DNA from 4 places in the Kitasatospora sp. NPDC127116 genome. Region 2 is predicted to be linked to each of the others. Evidence: riboswitches for the same ligand, from Rfam matches in the RefSeq annotation. Region 2 holds a riboswitch; each other region holds the start of a gene.
The links. Region 2 has a riboswitch for cyclic di-AMP ahead of ACFVHV_RS36825 (transglycosylase family protein). Riboswitches for the same ligand answer to the same signal wherever they lie in the genome.
Positions count from the first base shown of each region.

Region 1: another riboswitch for cyclic di-AMP. It lies ahead of ACFVHV_RS23875 (NlpC/P60 family protein); the one in region 2 lies ahead of ACFVHV_RS36825 (transglycosylase family protein).
Region 3: another riboswitch for cyclic di-AMP. It lies ahead of ACFVHV_RS29290 (M23 family metallopeptidase); the one in region 2 lies ahead of ACFVHV_RS36825 (transglycosylase family protein).
Region 4: another riboswitch for cyclic di-AMP. It lies ahead of ACFVHV_RS04980 (transglycosylase family protein); the one in region 2 lies ahead of ACFVHV_RS36825 (transglycosylase family protein).

Region 1 is NZ_JBHXTL010000062.1:36,191-40,342, reverse strand. It holds gene ACFVHV_RS23880 (NlpC/P60 family protein) at 1-796, opposite strand, end outside; gene ACFVHV_RS23875 (NlpC/P60 family protein) at 1,036-2,172, opposite strand; cyclic di-AMP (ydaO/yuaA leader) riboswitch at 2,183-2,336, opposite strand; gene ACFVHV_RS23870 (NlpC/P60 family protein) at 2,675-3,712, opposite strand; gene ACFVHV_RS23865 (NYN domain-containing protein) at 3,911-4,152, opposite strand, start outside.
Region 2 is NZ_JBHXTL010000142.1:12,722-16,873, reverse strand. It holds gene eno (phosphopyruvate hydratase) at 1-948, opposite strand, end outside; gene ACFVHV_RS36825 (transglycosylase family protein) at 1,262-2,179, opposite strand; cyclic di-AMP (ydaO/yuaA leader) riboswitch at 2,185-2,353, opposite strand; gene ACFVHV_RS36820 (cytochrome P450) at 2,575-3,963, opposite strand.
Region 3 is NZ_JBHXTL010000087.1:17,372-21,523, forward strand. It holds gene ACFVHV_RS29285 (hypothetical protein) at 1-561, shown strand, start outside; gene ACFVHV_RS29290 (M23 family metallopeptidase) at 685-1,533, opposite strand; cyclic di-AMP (ydaO/yuaA leader) riboswitch at 1,546-1,704, opposite strand; gene ACFVHV_RS29295 (YiaA/YiaB family inner membrane protein) at 1,914-2,204, shown strand; gene ACFVHV_RS29300 (alpha/beta fold hydrolase) at 2,346-3,173, shown strand; gene ACFVHV_RS29305 (WHG domain-containing protein) at 3,254-3,820, shown strand; gene ACFVHV_RS29310 (SpoIIE family protein phosphatase) at 3,946-4,152, shown strand, end outside.
Region 4 is NZ_JBHXTL010000007.1:123,453-127,604, forward strand. It holds gene ACFVHV_RS04975 (hypothetical protein) at 1-106, opposite strand, end outside; gene ACFVHV_RS04980 (transglycosylase family protein) at 428-1,834, opposite strand; cyclic di-AMP (ydaO/yuaA leader) riboswitch at 1,821-1,991, opposite strand; gene ACFVHV_RS04985 (hypothetical protein) at 2,445-3,404, opposite strand; gene ACFVHV_RS04990 (DUF397 domain-containing protein) at 3,965-4,152, shown strand, end outside.

The DNA of each region.
Region 1 (4,152 bases), on a different contig from region 2:
CGGAGCAGTCGAACGCGTTCGGGCCGGTGGCCCCGTAGACGTACGGGGAGCCGATCATCCGCACCGCGGCGGCCAGCGCGGCGGCCCCGCGCTCGGAGGCGGGCGGGGCGGTGCCGAGGTCCAGCCGGTCGGTGCCCCGGGTGGCGCGCTGCTCGGCGTCCCGGGCGTCCTGGACCGTCAGCCGGGCCCGCTCGGCGGCGCCCAGACCGTTCAGCAGCTTCTGCGCCCTGGCCAGCCGCTGCTGGATCTGCTGCTTGCTGTCGGCGAGCGAGCGGCGGGTCCGGTCCAGCTCGTCGAGCTTGCCGGCCGCCTCGGTCCGGCGCTGGTCGAGCCGGCGCTGCCGGGCGACCAGCTCGTGCAGGGTCTCCTGCTGGCGCGCGGCGGCCTGGCCCAGGGCGCGGGCGCGGGACAGGTAGCCCTCCGGGTCGGGCGAGAGGATGAGCTGGGCGGTCTGGGTCATCCCGCCGCCGCGGTACTCGGCCCCGGCCACCGTCGCGAGGTCGCCCCGCAGCCCGTTGAGCTGGTCCTGGGCCACGGCGATCTCGCCCTGGAGGATCGTGGTCTCGCCCTGGAGCCGCCGCTGGGCCTCCTGCGCCGCGTTGGCCTTCTCGGACGCCTGCTCGGCCTCGTCGTACAGCTGTTCCACCTGCGTCTTGACGTCCTGGCGGTCGCCCGGGTCGGGGCTGCCGGGGGCGGCCTGGGCGCTGCCTCCGGCAGCCACACCCAGGGCGGTGGCGGCGGCCGCGGTCAGCACCAGCGCCCGGGCGAGCAGTTGGGAACGGCGGTGCACGGGCATGGCGGCAGCGGCTCCAATCCTGCGGCGCGGCTCCCGCCGCCGCACCGGGACGGGCGGCCGTCGAGCGGGAGTCCGGTGGCAGACGTTAGCGAGTCAGGGCAAGCGAGTCCAAACCCCTGCCAACCCGAATATTCAGGCTGTTGTCGGACATTTGATCGGCCCTCGGGAAAAGCCGCAGGAAAAACCGCAGGCCCGGCCTCCCCTGGGGGAGGCCGGGCCTGGAAGCGTCCGAGCGGTGATCAGACCCGCACGATGGAGGCCAGCGGCATGTTGGTGACGGCCTCGTAGCGCACCGACGCGCCCGGCTTGGGCGCGTGCAGCACCTGGCCGTTGCCCGCGTAGATGCCGACGTGGTGGGCGTCGGTGTAGAAGATCAGCAGGTCGCCGGGCTGGGCCTGGGAGATGTCCGAGCCGATCCGGGTGCCGGCCGAGGCCTGCGCCTGCGAGGTGCGCGGCAGCGACACGCCCGCCTGGTTGAACGCCCAGACCATCAGACCGGAGCAGTCGAAGGAGCCCGGGCCGGTGGCGCCCCAGACGTACGGGCTGCCGATCTTGGAGGCGGCGGCCGAGAGCGCGGCGGCACCGCGCGAGCTGCCCGGGGCCACCTTCACCGGGGAGGAGGCGGTCGAGCCGGCCGAGGCGGTCGAGCCGGTCGCGAGGTCGCCGCGGCTGTTGTCGCGGGAGGCGCGGTCGGCCTGCTGCTGCTGGGCCTGGGCGGCGTCGGCCTTGGCCTTGGCGTCGGCCGCGGCCTTCTCCTCGGCCTGGCGCAGCGCCTGGCGCTCCTGCTCGGTCAGCGTGTTGAGCAGGTCCTGGGCCGCCTTCAGCTTGCCCTGGACCTCCTCCTTGGAGGCCTTCAGCTGCTGGGTGGTCGACTCCAGCTCGGCGAGCTTGCCCTGGGCCTCGTTGCGGTCCTGGTCGAGCTTGCGCTGCTGCTCCTGGAGCTCCTTCAGCTGACCCTTCTGGGTGCTGCCGGCCTGGTTCAGCGCGTCGGCCTGGCTGAGGAAGGTGTCCGGGCTGGAGGAGAACATCAGCTGGACGGTCGGGGATATGCCCCCGTTGCGGTACTGCTCGCCGGCGATCTCGGCCAGGCCGCCCTGGAGCTCGGTGACCTGGGCCTGCTGACGGGCCACCTGGTCCTGCATGCCGGAGACCTGCTTCTCCAGCTCCTGCTGCTTGGCCTGGGCCGCGTTGTAGTTCTCGGTCGCGATCTCGGCCTGCTCGTTGAGCTGGTCGACCTGCCCCTTGACCTGTTCCTTGGTCGGCTGCGGGTCGGCGTGGGCGCCTTGCGCGGAGAGGACGACGGCTGCCGCGGCGACACCGGTCAGGATCGAGACCCGGGCGCGGCCTGCGGGCTTGGGACGACGATGGGACGCCACGAAGGCGGACTCCTTCTTCCTACGTCCGCCTACCGGGTGAGCTGACGGGTTCGGGCCGGAAGCATGCCCTACGACGCCTCACGGCCGTTCCATCGGCCGACCTGGCGTCGATTCACCCCGGAGGAACGTGGTTCCCCGGCTCCGCTCCGCAGCGCCCCCAAAACACTGGGCTCCCCTGTCGGGCAGTCGCTTCGACCTGCCCCGCTGCCTCACGAACTCGACGGTAACCACCGCCGCCACCCTGGCTGGGCGATCGACAGTGCGGTGGTTCAGGGCACGACCCTAGTAACTGAACCGTGATCGGTTCAAATCCTTGTCAGAAAAAAGACCAAAGATTTCCCAAGTTCTTCTGTGAAAATGACCGATGGTGACCACTGGCACACAGATGGCTGATCAGTTCTCAGCATGTGGTCGCGAAGGGACGGAAAGCCGAACGCCACCCCCGAACGAGGGGTGGCGCTTTTCACAGCCCCCGGAAGGGCCCCGCGGGCGTGTCGGGCCGTCAGACCCGGCGGATGGTGTTGATCGACATCGCGTCGGCCTTCATCACCTTCACCACGTCACCGGTGTGCGGCGCGTGGACCACCATGCCGTTGCCGATGTACATCCCGACGTGGTGCATGTCGTTGCCGTAGACCACCAGGTCGCCCGGCTGGGCCTGGTCCAGCGAGGGCACCCGGGTGCCGTAGTGGCCCTGCTCCTGCGAGGTGCGCGGCAGCGAGACGCCCGCCTGCCCGTACGCCCAGACCATCAGGCCCGAGCAGTCGAAGGTGGTCGAGCCGGTGGCGCCCCACACGTACGGCGAGCCCTGCTTGCTCATCGCCTTGGCCATCGCCACGGCCGCGTAGCCGCTGGCCGGCGGCAGGCTGCTGAGGTCGACCCGGTCGCTGCCGCGCGAGGCGCGGTCGTCCTGTGCCTGCTGGGCCTTCAGCGCGGCGCGGTCGGTGGCGCTCAGCGAGTTCAGCAGGTCCTGGGCGGCCTTCAGCTTGGTGTTGACGTCCGCCTTGGCCTGGTTCAGGTCCTTGGTGGTGGTGTCCAGCGAGGCGAGCACGGCGGAGGCCTCGACCTTCTCCTGGTCCAGCCGGCGCTGCTGGTCCAGCAGCCCCTTGAGCGCCTCGGCCTGGCTGCTGCTGGCCTGCTGGACGGTGGAGGCCTTCTCCAGGTAGCCGGACGGGTCGGAGGTGAGCATCAGCTGGACGGACGGGTCGATGCCGCCGGTGCGGTACTGCTCGCCCGCCACCTCGGCGAGGCCGCCCTGGAGCTGGGTCATCTGCTCCTGGCTGCGGGCCACCTGGTCCTGCAGCTGGTCGGCCTGCTTGCGCAGCTGGTCGGCCCGCTCCTTGGCGCCGTTGTACTTCTCCGCCGCCTGCTCCTGCTCCTCCTGGAGCTGGTCGATCTGCGCCTTGACGTCCGTTTTGTTCGGCTGCGGCGCGGCGTGCGCGGCCACCTGGGCGGAGAGGGCGACCGCGGTCGCAGCAGCAGCGGTGAGCACGGAGATCCGCGCGCGGCTCGGCTGCTTGGGACGGCGGTGGGAGGCCAAGGGTCCTGCTCCTTCTTCCAACGGACTCACCTGATGGGATGAGATTCCGGAAAATAGGTTTGACGCCAGACCCTAGTGAAGATCTATCCGTTTTGCCACTCCCCCGAAGGTGTGAACTCCGGTCCGCACACTGACGACACGGGACCCGCACACCATCCCGGAACCACTCCTGACCAGGCATCGCACGGCCGCTCGGGGTCAGGGGCGCGCCAGCCGGTTCAGCAGCAGCACCGAGGCCACGGGGCGCGCGCCCGCCTTCCGCACGCCGTCCGCGACCTCCCGGTCGGTGGACACCACCACCACCGGACGGCCCTGCGGCTCGGCCCGCACCAGACGGCGGATCAGCTCGTCGGCCGTCTCCCCGGTCCGGCTGAACCGCACCCGGACCCCGCGCGGCGGCGCCATGATCACCGGGACGTCCAGGTCCTGCCCGTCGAACA
Region 2 (4,152 bases):
GTTGGTGACGAACAGGTCGTCGCCGACCAGCTGGACCTTGTCGCCCAGCTTGTCGGTCATGGCCTTCCAGCCGTCCCAGTCGGACTCGTCCAGCGGGTCCTCGATGGAGACCAGCGGGTAGGCGGCGACCAGCTCGGCGTAGTACTCGATGAGCTCGGCGGCGGTGAGGTCCTTGCCCTCGAACTGGTAGGCGCCGTCCTCGTAGAACTCGGAGGAGGCGACGTCCAGGGCCAGCGCGACGTCACGGCCGGGCACGTAGCCGGCCTTCTCGATGGCCTCGACGATGAGGTCCAGGGCCTCGCGGTTGGAGTCCAGGTTCGGGGCGAAGCCGCCCTCGTCGCCCAGGCCGGTGGACAGGCCGCGCTCCTTCAGCACGCCCTTGAGCGTGTGGTAGACCTCGACGCCCCAGCGGACGGCCTCGGAGAAGGACTCCGCGCCGATCGGGGCGATCATGAACTCCTGGATGTCGACGTTGGAGTCCGCGTGCGACCCGCCGTTGAGGATGTTCATCATCGGGACCGGCAGGACGTGCGCGTTCGGGCCGCCCAGGTAGCGGAACAGCGGCAGGTCGCTGGCCTCGGAGGCGGCGTGCGCGACGGCCAGTGAGACGCCCAGGATGGCGTTGGCGCCGAGCGAGGACTTGTCCGGGGTGGCGTCCAGGTCCAGCATGGCCTGGTCGATCAGGCGCTGCTCGGTGGCGTCGTAGCCGACCAGCTCCGGGCCGATCTGCTCGATGACGGCCAGGACGGCCTTCTCGACGCCCTTGCCGAAGTAGCGGTTCTTGTCACCGTCACGCAGCTCCAGCGCCTCGAAGGCACCGGTGGAAGCACCCGACGGGACAGCGGCACGACCCGTGCTGCCGTCGTCGAGGCCGACCTCGACCTCGACCGTGGGGTTGCCGCGGGAGTCGAGGATCTCACGGGCTACGACGACATCGATGGACGGCACGAGGCATCTCCTTGCGGAAGCAGGGTCCGGTCTGACGGTGGTGCTGTCAGCAGGACGATTGCGGAGTCGTTACGACCAGAGCCTAACCGCCCGGGCTCCCGGGGCCACGTCCGCCTCGGTCCCGTCTCAGCGTGTGGCCCCACTACCCACCGGTAGTTCACCTGCTTGTCCCAGCTTGTCCCACCGGAGCGGGCGAATGCGGACGAAGGGGACCGGTAGGACCGGTCCCCTTCGGACGGCGGGGTGAGGCGGCGTCGGCACCGGGCGCGGCGGGCGGGCCGGCGGCGGGCGGGCCGGCGTCGAGCGGGCCGGCTCAGCCGAGGTGCAGCACCTGGCCGGGCATGATCAGGTTCGGGTCGCCGCCGACCGTGCCGTGGTTCTGCTCGTACAGCGCGTGCCAGCCTCCGGACACGCCCTGGGCGGCGGCGATGGTCGACAGGGTGTCACCGGCGCGGACGGTGTAGTCGTGGCCGGTGGCCTGCGGGGCCGACTGCGCGGCCTGCGGGGCGTACTGCGGCTGGGCGGCGGCCTGGCCGGCGTAGTGCTGGTAGACGCTCTGGTGGCTGGTCCAGTACCAGGCGCCGTTGCTCTGGTACCAGTACACCTTGGCGTCGGCGTCCCAGCCGGCCTTGCCGGAGAAGCCCGGGGTCTGCGGCTGCGCCTGCTGCTGCGGGGCGGCCTGCTGGACCGGCTGCGCGGCGGGCTTCGAGGCCTGCTTCGGGGCCTGCTTCTGGGCGGCGGGCTGCTGCGCGACCGGCTTCTCGGCCGGCTTGGCGGCGGGCTTCGGGGTCTGCTGTTTGGGGGCGGACTGCGGCTTGGCGTCCGAGGAGGTGTCGACCGCGGCCGGGGCGCCGCCCTTGGTCAGACCGGCCTTCTGGGAGCAGACCGGCCAGGCACCCGGGCCCTGCGAGGCCAGCACCTTCTCGGCGACCGAGATCTGCTGGGCCTTGCTGGCCTGGTTGGCCTGCGGCGCGTAGGCGGTGCCGCCGTACGCCTTCCAGGTGCTGGAGGTGAACTGGAGGCCGCCGTAGAAGCCGTTGCCGGTGTTGATGCTCCAGTTGCCACCGGCCTCGCACTGGGCGACGGCGTCCCAGGTGGAGGCGGGGGCGGCGGAGGCACCGGTGGCGGTGAGGAGCGGCATCGCGAGTCCGACGCCGGCCACACCGGCGACGGCGATGGCCTTCTCGGCCTGGGTGCGACGACGGTGACGGCCAGTTCCAACGAACAGCATGAAGAGGTCCCTCTCCGCACGCCTGCGAGGTGAGCTGTCGGGTTCGGACCGGGAGGTGGCCCGGCCGCCGTATGCGGAAACGATTCCGCTCGGGCGGCTTCACCCCAAGCCGTGGGGAGACGGCAACAAACCTGGTTCCCCCGCCCCTGCCCAGGGTTCTGGTCGGTTTCCCGTGACGCGGCGGGCAGGACTCGGCGTTCCGCGTACGAGGTCCGCAGCTGCGAACTCCAGGGAGAGTAGACAGATCATCAGACCAATCACAAGCTCATATCGTCGATATCACACAATAATTACGGCGCGTGTTCGATCGCCTACCAACGGCGGTGTTATGTCCGGATTGATGGGTGTTCACACCCCCGCCGGCAGGTGGTTCGCGACGTCCCGTCAGGGCGATCTCAGCACGTCGGAGGCGTGGCGGGAGCGTGCGGAGAGGCCTGCGGAGAGGCCTGCGAAGGAGCGTGCGGAGGGGTCTGCGGAGAGGCGTGCGGGGAACGGCTCTCCGGACTGAATTCCACCGGGAGTTCGCGCAGCCCACGCATGATCAGACCACCGCGCCACCGCAGGTCGTCCGCGTTTTCCGCGAGCCGGAGATCGGGCAGCCGGGAAAGCAGCGTGGTCAGCGCGGCACGACCCTCCAAGCGGGCGAGCGGAGCGCCGATGCAGTAGTGGATGCCGTGCCCGAAGCCCAGGTGGGGGTTGTCCGTCCGGGCCAGGTCCAGGGTGTTCTCGGCCGCGAACCGGGCCGGGTCGCGGTCCGCCGCGGCGAGCACCACCAGCACCGGGTCGCCGACCGGAATGTCCACCCCGCCGATGGTCAGCGGACGGGTCGCGAACCGCCAGGTCGCCATCTCCACCGGCCCGTCGTAGCGCAGGAGTTCCTCGATCCCGGTCTCCAGGAGCGCGCTCTCCCCGCGGGCCACCGACTCCTGCAGCAACCGGCGCTGCTCCGGATTGCGCAGCAGGGCGTACGTGCCGTTGCCGATCAGGTTCACGGTGGTCTCGAAACCCGCGAACAGGAGGATGAAGGCCATCGCCGCGGCCTCGTTCTCGGTCAGGTGCTCACCGTGGTCACTGGCCCGGATCAGGCCCGAGATCAGGTCGTCCCCGAGGTCCGCTCGCTTGCGGTGGATCAGCTCCAGCAGGTACGCCCGCATCCGCTTCACCGCCCGCCCCACGCCGCCGCGCTGGCCGCCGCCGTGGCCCGGCTTCGTGTGGCGCACCATCATCCCGGCCCAGTCCCGGAAGTCGTCCTGGTCCTCGGCCGGCACGCCCAGCAGGTCGCAGATCGCGTAGATGGGGAGCGGGAAGGCGAACTCGTGGATCAGGTCCGCCGAACCGCGCTGCGCGAAGCCGTCGATCAGCCGGTCGGTGAGCTGCTGCACCCGCGGCTCGAACTCCGCCACCCGGCGCGGGGTGAACGCCTTCGACACCAGCCGGCGCAGCCGGGTGTGGTCCGGCGGGTCGATGTTCAGCAGGTGGGTCATCAGGTCCGCCTGCCGCTCCCCCGGGATGCCCACCCGGCCGGTGCGGTGCGCCTGCTCGCTGTGGTGCGCCGGGTTCTTCGACAGCCGGCTGTCCGCGAGCGCCTGCCGGGCGTCCGCGTACCGGGTCACCAGCCAGGCCTCCACCCCGCTCGGCAGCGTGGTGCGGTGCACCGGGGCGTGCTCGCGCAGCCAGGCGTAGGCGGGGTACGGGTCGGAGGCGAACTCCCAGGTGAACAGCTGCGGGGCGGTGGCGTCGGACGGCGTGGCGGCGGGCCGGGCGGAGTCGGGCTGAGCTGGCATGGACCGACCGTATCCGGTGCGACGGGCACGCCCCGCTCCGGCGGGCCGCCGCTCCTCCCGCCGACGGTCCGCGGCCGTCCTGCCGATGTTCCGTGGACGGCCCATGGACGGTTCATGGACGGCCCGTTGACTGTCCGCGGACGGTCAATGGACAGCTCTTGGCCGACTCTTGGCCGCGGTGCGGGCGTG
Region 3 (4,152 bases), on a different contig from region 2:
GAGCGGCTGCACGAGGAGGCCGAGTGGCAGGGCGAGGTCGCGGCCGGGCTGCTGCGCCGCGCCGACCTGGTGACCTGGCCCCGGCTGTACGCGGTGCTGCTGCACGCGTACGGGGTGGACGTCACGGACGGGGCGGCGGTGCGGGACTGGCTGGCCGGCTTCGCGGAGCTCGCGGAGGAGGACCGGCTGGCCGCGTACGAGGCGCTGGTGCCGGCCGGCTGGCTGGACGAGCCGGACGAACAGGGCTGGGGCCCGGGCCGGGTGCTGTCGGTCGGCATGGCCACCGACGGCGCCCGGCGGCTGCTGGAGCAGGGCCTGATGCGGCGCAGCTACCGCAACCTGGCCGAGCTGACCGCGCAGGGGCGGCCGATGCCGGACGAACTGGCCGGGGACTTCGGGCAGTTCGAGGAGGCGGCGGTCGACGCGGCGCTCGACCTGTTCGGCGGGTGGACGGTGCCGGGACTGCCCCGGCTGCTGGTGACGGAGTTCCCGGAGCTGGCGCCGGAGCCGGGCCAGGAGGAGATCGAGGCGTACCTGGCGCAGCTGCCCGCCGAGGAGTGAGACCTCGCACGAAGGCCCCGGCCCGGAGCGGCTGCTCCGGGCCGGGGCCTTCTCGCGTGCGCGTCGGGTTCTCTCGCGCGGGTGCGCGGACCTCTCGCGGGTGCGTCGGGTTTCTCGCGCGGGTCAGGGGTTGAGGCCGCGCTGCTGGAGCCAGGGCTCCGGGTCGACCGGGGCGCCGCCGCCGGGGCGGACCTCCATGTGCAGGTGCGGCCCGGTGACGTTGCCGGTCGCGCCGACCTTGCCGATCTGCTGGCCGGGGGCGACCTTGCCGGAGCCCTTGGTGATCGAGGAGAGGTGGCAGTACCAGATCTCGGTGCCGTCGGGCAGGGTCTCGACGATCCGGTAGCCGTACGAGCCGGCCCAGCCGGCCGAGGTGATGGTGCCCTGGCCGAGCGCGTAGACCGGGGTGCCGGTGTCGGCGGCGAAGTCCAGGCCGGTGTGCAGGTTGGCCCAGTAGCGGGCGCTCTGGCCGTAGTGGGCGGAGAGCCGGTAGTCCTTCACCGGGAGGGTGAGGGCGGCGGCCTTGACCCGCTCGGCCTCCTCGGCGGCGCGCTTGGCCTCGGCCTCCTTGGCGACGGCCTTGGCCTCCGCCTCCTGCGCGGCCTGGAGCCGGGCGGTCTCCTCGGCGGCGGTGCGCTGGCTGTCGGCCTGGTGCTGGATGCGGGCGGCGAGCGCGAGGCCGGGGTCGGCGGAGAGGGCGACCGGGGTCTCGTCCGGGGCCTCGACGGCGGGGGCGGCGGCCGGGGTCGCCGAGGCGAAGCCGGTGGCGCCCAGGGTGGCGGCGACGGCGGTGACGCCGAGCAGTGGGGAGGCTCCGCGGGTCTGACGCGGCATCCGGTGGCGGTTGGTCTCGACCTCCGCGGGGAAGTCCTCCGGGCCGAAGGCCTCGGGGCCGTCCGTGCCGGGGTGGTCGAGGAGCTGGGTACCGGCTGCGAAGCCGGCCGGGTGTGCCGGGGTGTGCGTCGACGCCACGGAGGCGCGCTCCTTTCCTTCCTTCGCGCCTACCGGGTTAGCTGACGGGTTCGGAGCAGGAAGGTCTCCTACGGCTGGGCCGGAGCCCCGCCGATTCACCCCAAGGAACATGGTTCCCCGGCTCCCTGACCTGCCCGGAGGCGGGTCGGCGGGATTAGGCGACGGCGCACGGTGCCGTCTGGGTACGGCGTTGACAACCGCGCTGCGTTATCAAACGTTAATCCTAGGAGGCTCTGATTCCAAGCCATCCGTTCGGAGCAGCCTAGGGCAAAGTGATCGGACGTCAACGAACGACACCGGCGAACACCCCCCTCGCGCACGGCCCCATCTGAGTACTCCTACTCATGTGCGCCCCGGCCGGGCGGCCACATCCTGGCGCCATGAGCACATCGATGCAGACCCGCACCACGGCCGCGTACCACATCCAGGCCGTCCTCTCCTTCGCCCTGTCGGGCGTCGCCCTCGCCGTCGGGATCGCCTACCTGCCGGTCGGCGGATGGACCAGGGCCTTCCTCGGGATCGGCCTCCTCTACACCGTCACCTCGGCGTTCACCCTGGCGAAGGTGATCCGGGACCGGCAGGAGTCCAACGAGATGGTCACCCGGGTGGACCAGGCCAGGCTGGAGAAGCTGCTCAGCGAGCACGACCCGTTCAAGGTGGAGGGAGTCTGATCGCCCCTTCCTCTCTCCACCCGCTCCTCCCGCTCCACCCCTCACCCGGCCGTTCGCTTGACGGCTAAGGCTATTAGCCTTAGCTTTATGGCTATCGGCCCGCACGCCGATGTCCCGCACCGGCGGCCCGAGGAGGACCCCATGAACGGCACCATCACCCCGAGCACCCAGTACCTGACCGTTCCCGGCGGCCGGATCGCCTTCGACGACACCCGGCAGGGCGACGGCACCCCCGTCGTCCTGCTCCCGGGCATGCTCGACAGCCGGGCCGCCTACCGGCACCTGCGCCCGCTGCTCGTCGCCGCCGGCCACCGCGTCGTCACCGTGGACCTGCGGGGCTTCGGCGAGTCCTCCGTCGAGTGGGACGACTACGGCCCGGCCGCGATCGCCGGCGACGTCCTCGCCCTGCTCGACCACCTCGGCATCGAGCGCGCCGTCCTCGCCGGGAACTCCTACACCGGGGCGACCGTCGTCAGGGCCGCCGGGGACGCGCCCGAGCGGGTCGCCGGGATCGTCCTGCTCAACGCCTTCGTCGAGAACCCGCCGCCGGGCGCCCTGCTGCGCGGCGTCATGGGCCTGATGGGCGCCGCCCTCGTCCACTGGCCGGCCTCCTGGGGCTTCTACCTGCGCCGGATGGCCTTCCCGGGCGCCAAGCCCGCCGACTTCGACGCGTACGTGGACGGACTGGTCGCCGCGCTGCGCACCCCGGGGCGCAAGACCGCCACCCGCGGGTACGTCCACGGCGACTCGGCGCCGGTCGGCTGGACGGCCGCGGTGCGGTGCCCGGCGCTGGTGGTCATGGGCAGCAAGGACCCCGACTTCCCGAAGCCGGAGCTCGTCGCCGACCGGCAGGCCGCCGCGCTCGGCGCGCGCAAGGTGATGATCGAGGGGTCCGGGCACTACCCGATGGCCGACAACCCGGCGGCCACCGCCGACGCCCTGCTGCCGTTCCTCGCCGAGCTCGGCTGAGCCCCGCCCGGCCCCGCCGCCCGTTCCTGCCCGACCCCGCCCGATCCACCCGACGTCATCCGTACGGAGAGCCCGAACCCATGCCCCGCGTAGGACTGACCCCCGACCAGGTCGTCGACCACGCCCTCGCCCTCATCGACGAGCAGGGCGCCGAGGCCCTCACGCTGGCCTCCGTCGCCGCCCGGGCCGGGGTCGCCACCCCCTCGCTGTACAAGCACGTCAGCGGCGGCCTCGCCGAACTGCGGCTGCTGATCGCCGTACGGGTCACCGGGGACCTGGCCGACCGGCTGGCCGAGGCGGCCGTCGGGCGCAGCGGGGACGACGCCGTCGCCGCCGTGCTGCGTGCCTACCACGCGTACGCCACCGCGCACCCGCACCGCTACAACGCCCTCCCCCAGGCCCCGCAGCCCGACGACGACCTGGCCCGCGCGGGCGCCCGGCTCGTCGGCGTGATCATCGCCGTCCTGCGGGAGTACGGCCTCGAAGGTTCCGAGGCGATCCACGCCGCCCGCACCGTCCGCTCCCTCGCCCACGGCTTCGCCTCCCTCACCACCGCCGGCGGCTTCCGGCTGGCCGAGGACCTCGCCACCACCCACGACCGCCTCATCGCCACCCTCACCACCGGCCTCCGCGCCTGGCCCGCGTAGGAGGCCGGCGCGGACGGCCACCTCTCCGGTGCCGGTGCCGGTGCCGGTGCCGGTGCGACGGCCCGGTCCCCGTTCACCTCTTGAGGAACCATTCACCGCTTGGGGAAATGGGGTATTAAGGGTCAGTGCCCCTGGAGCCCGCCGACAGTCCGACCGCGCGCAGTGCGATGCGCTGCGTGCGCCTGCTGCTCGGCTGCACCAGCGCCGCCGAGCTGCTCGGCACCGTACTGGCCGAGGGCCCGAGCTGGATCACCGGCGAGGGGTCCGCGCTGTACCTGCTGGACTCCGCCGGGATGCTCCGGCTGACCGCCTCGCACGGGCTGCCGGACTGG
Region 4 (4,152 bases), on a different contig from region 2:
AGTCGCGCAGGACCAGTTCGACGGCGTCCTGCGGGTTCTTGGTGCCGGAGAGCAACATCGCGTCGATCGCGAGGTTCGCGTCGAGGGTGACGGTGACCTGGGCCATGTGACTCCTCCTCGGGTGCAGAGCAGCAGCATGCCCGTTGGGGCGGGGATTCACCACGGGGATTCGTCGTGGGGATTCAGCAGGGGCTTCGCCATGGGGATTCGCCGTGGGGATTCAGCACGGGGATTCACCGCGGGGATTTGCCACGAGGTACGGCCGGAGGCATGCCGGAACCCCCGGGGAGGAGCGACCAGACTCTCCCCGGGGGCGTGGGCGGTCGACGATCGGACGACAGCTGACAGATGATGAAATCTGTTATCTGTTATCTGTTATCTGTCAGCTGTTATCCGTCGTCCGCCGTCCGTCGGCTGTTCGCCGTTCTCAGACCCGGCCGGCGAAGTCCGGGGCCCAGTTGGCGATGCTCTGCTCGCGGACGCCCGAGCTCGGGTTGGCGGCCTCGACGTACTTGCCGTTGCCGACGTAGATCGCGACGTGGTAGACGCCGGAGTCCTTGCCGTTGTTGGACCAGAACAGCAGGTCGCCCGGCTGGAGGCTGTCCAGCGAGACGTGGGTGCTGGCGGCGGCCTGGTCGGCGGCGACGCGCGGGACGGAGACGCCCGCGGCGCGCAGCGCGGCCTGGGTCAGGCCGGAGCAGTCCCAGCCACCGTTGCCGGTGCCGCCGTAGACGTACGCCTGACCGACCTTCGACTCGGCGAAGGAGACCGCGGCGGCCATGCTGCCGGTGGCGGCCGGAGTCTGGGTCTGGGTCTGGGTCTGGGCCGGAGCCTGGGTCTGCGGAGCGGGCTTGGCGGCCGGCTTGGTGGACGGCTTGGCGGCCGGGGTCTGGGCCTGCGCGGTCGGCTGGGCGTTCACGGCACCGCCGTTCGCGGACTGGCCGGACTTCTGCGAGCGGTCGAACCAGGTGAAGTCCGAGCCGGACTTGCCGGTGGCGGACTGGCCGGCCTGGGCCTGGCCGTTGCCGCCGAAGGACAGCTGCTGGCCCGGGTAGATGCTGTCCGGACCCTCGGTCAGGGTGCCGCGGTTGAGCTCGTACAGCCGCTGCCAGCCGCCCTGCACCTTGTGCTGGTCGGCGATCGCGGACAGCCAGTCGCCCTCGACCACGGTGTAGTCGCCGTTCTGGGCCTGCTGCTGGCGCTTCTGGACCCAGTCGCTCCGGTTTCCGGAGGCGGTGGAGTCGGTGCTGGCCTGCGTGCCGTCCTGGGCGGGCGCGGCGGGCGCGGCGGGCGCGGCGGGCTTGGCGGCCGGGGCCTGGGTCTGCGGAGCGGGCTTGGCGGCCGGGGCGGCCGGCTTGGCGCTCTGCGCGGGCTGCGCGGGCTTGGCGGTGGTCGAGCCGGCGGTGGAGCCCGCCGAGGTGTCGACGGCGGCCGCGGCGCCGCCCTTGGTGAGGCCGGCCTGGACTGAGCACACCGGCCAGGCGCCGGGGCCCTGCGAGGCGAGGACCTTCTCGGCGACGGCGATCTGCTGGTCCTTGGTGGCCAGGTCGGCGCGCGCCGCGAAGGCGGTGCCGCCGAAGGCGGACCAGGTACTGGAGGTGAACTGGAGGCCGCCGTAGAAGCCGTTGCCGGTGTTGATGCTCCAGTTGCCGCCGCTCTCGCACTGGGCGACCTTGTCCCAGGTGGCGACGGTGGCGGCGGAGGCGGTGCCGGAGGCGATGCAGGGGACGGTGAGGCCGACGCCCGCGACGCCGAGGGCGGCGATCACGCGACGGGTGCGGCTGGACAGACGAGTGCCGTTGGTGGGCAGCATGAAGACGTGGTCCTCTCCCACGCCTGCGAGGTGAGCTGTCGGATTCGGGCTGGAGTTGCCCGGCCGCGCTGTGGGCGCGGCTTCACCCCTAGCCCTGGACCGTTCCGGAGATCGGTCCGGGGCGACTTACCTGTGGGTCCCCCGCTCCTGCCGTGGTGCGATTTCGCGCTGCCAGGACATCCGACGGCAGGACTCGGCGTCGCGGATGAACCGGGTTCGTGTGGTCACGAACGGGGAGCACGTTAATCAGACTTAAGTTCAAACTGCAAATGACTGTGATGCGCATCACGGTTTAGTGGGAACTGCCAAAATTGCCGCTCTACATGATCGTAAATGATCGTTTTCAAGCAACCCTGCTGTGGAAGCCCACAACTGGCAGCGCTTCAGAAGTGGTGTGACGGCACGTCGAATCGCGGGTCGGAGCGCCCCGGCGGATGCCGCGGCGGCTGTGGTGCGAGTGCCCGCGACCGCGTTTCCTATTTCCTTTCAAAAAGGCCAGAACGGACATTCCACTTCGCCGCCGTCCGACTTCCGCGCGGGACGGCCACGGGCGGGCGGAGCAAAACCGAAGGGCCCGGAACGCATGCCGTTCCGGGCCCTTCGGTGCGCGCGAACCGGCGCGCGACGTCGACTACCGCCCTGCGGACCCCTGGGAGGCCGCGTGGGCGCCGCGGACGCCCTCCAGGGCCCCCTCGGCCTCGGCGGCGGCCGCCGCCTCCGCCTCGGCCCGTGCCAGGTCCTCCGGGGACGGCGCGGGCAGCGCCGCCAGGTAGGTGGAGGCGATCAGCTGGCCGACCGACGGGTACGAGCCCAGCGGTGCGGCCGACGGGCAGCCGGTCTCCTCGGCGGCGGTGGCGAGCAGCTCGGAGTCCGCCTCCGGGCCGATCACCAGCGGGGCCAGCGCCGGGCGCTGCGAGCCGGTGTCCCTGAGGTGGTTGACGGCCGCGGCCACCGAGCCGGGCACGTCGAGCGCGGCGGCGACGACCGGCACGGCCAGTCGGGCGGCCAGCAGCACGCCGGTGATGCCGGCCGCCGCGGCCGCGTCCTCGCCGCCGACGGTGGTCAGCACCACGCCGTCCGCGGCGGTCGCGATGGCGAACAGCCGGGCGCGGTCGGCCCGGGCCAGCCCGGCCTCGGACAGCCGGACGTGCACGGCCTCGGCCAGCAGCGGGTGCGGGCCCAGCGGGTCGGTGACGGGCGCGCCGTACTCGGCGGCGAGCGCGTGAAGCTCGGTCAGGAAGGTGTGCGGGCCGGGCACCAGCGGGACCAGGACGGGCGTCGGCAGCCCGGCCTCGGCCGCCATGGCCAGCAGCTCGGCCACGGTGCGGTCCTCGCCGCCCGCGCCCTCGCCGCCGTTGCCCGGCAGGTAGCCGACCGCGGTCCGGACGCCGTTCTGCTCGGTGCGGACGATCGAGAGCAACTCCTCGACGACCGAGCGGGACTCGGGCCCGGCGGTCGCGGGCACGGCGAGCACCAGGGCCGGGGCGCCGGCCGGGATCTCGGGGCGCTCGGGACGACGGTGGCGCCCCCGCGCACGGGAGCCTGGAGTACGGACGGGCAGTGGCGCGCCCGGGATGGCTGCGGTGCTCATGCCGGAGATCGTAGGACATCTGCCCGTCCGGCTTGCAGTCGGCTGCCGCGTGGGTTTCACGCGGTCGCGGTCCGGAGCCCGGTGCGTCTCCGGCGCCGGTCCGGGCACTTTGCCTACAATCCGGACATTCCGCTCCCAATCCCCGCGCGACCGCCGGTGGTTGCCTCGACGCGACCCGAGGGGGCCGGCGTTGCACCTGGGGCGCGTGAGATGTCTCACAGCATGAGGATGGTTTGACGGAGGGTCACGGGGGTGCGACTCCCGGCATTCGAAGATCAACATTCAGCGGGGAGGCGCTCACGGCCGGTTATCGCGCGCCCGACGATTCATCGGCTATGTCCGTTTACGTACCGTCAGGAGAAGGGTCCGTGAAGAGTTCGCGGCTGCGGACAAAAGGCCACGTGCACCTGCAACGTCCCGTGCTGATGCACGTGCACTGCGGCTATCATCGCGTCAAGTGAGGCGTTGTGCCGGACCGGTACGGGGCCGGTCCGTTCGTTTCGACGGTGCCGGGGGCGCCGCGCTGGACGACAACTCCGGAAGCTCTTCGGGAGATTTCTATGCACGACTCGCAGGACACGCACGGCTCGTACGACACCTACAACGGGATGGCCGCCGCCGATCTCCAGGGGGTGGTCTGGCAGAAGAGCCGGCACAGCAACTCCCAGGGCAACTGCGTCGAGTTCGCGGCCCTGCCCGGCGGCGATGTGGCGATGCGCAACTCGCGGTTCCCGGACGGCCCGGCCCT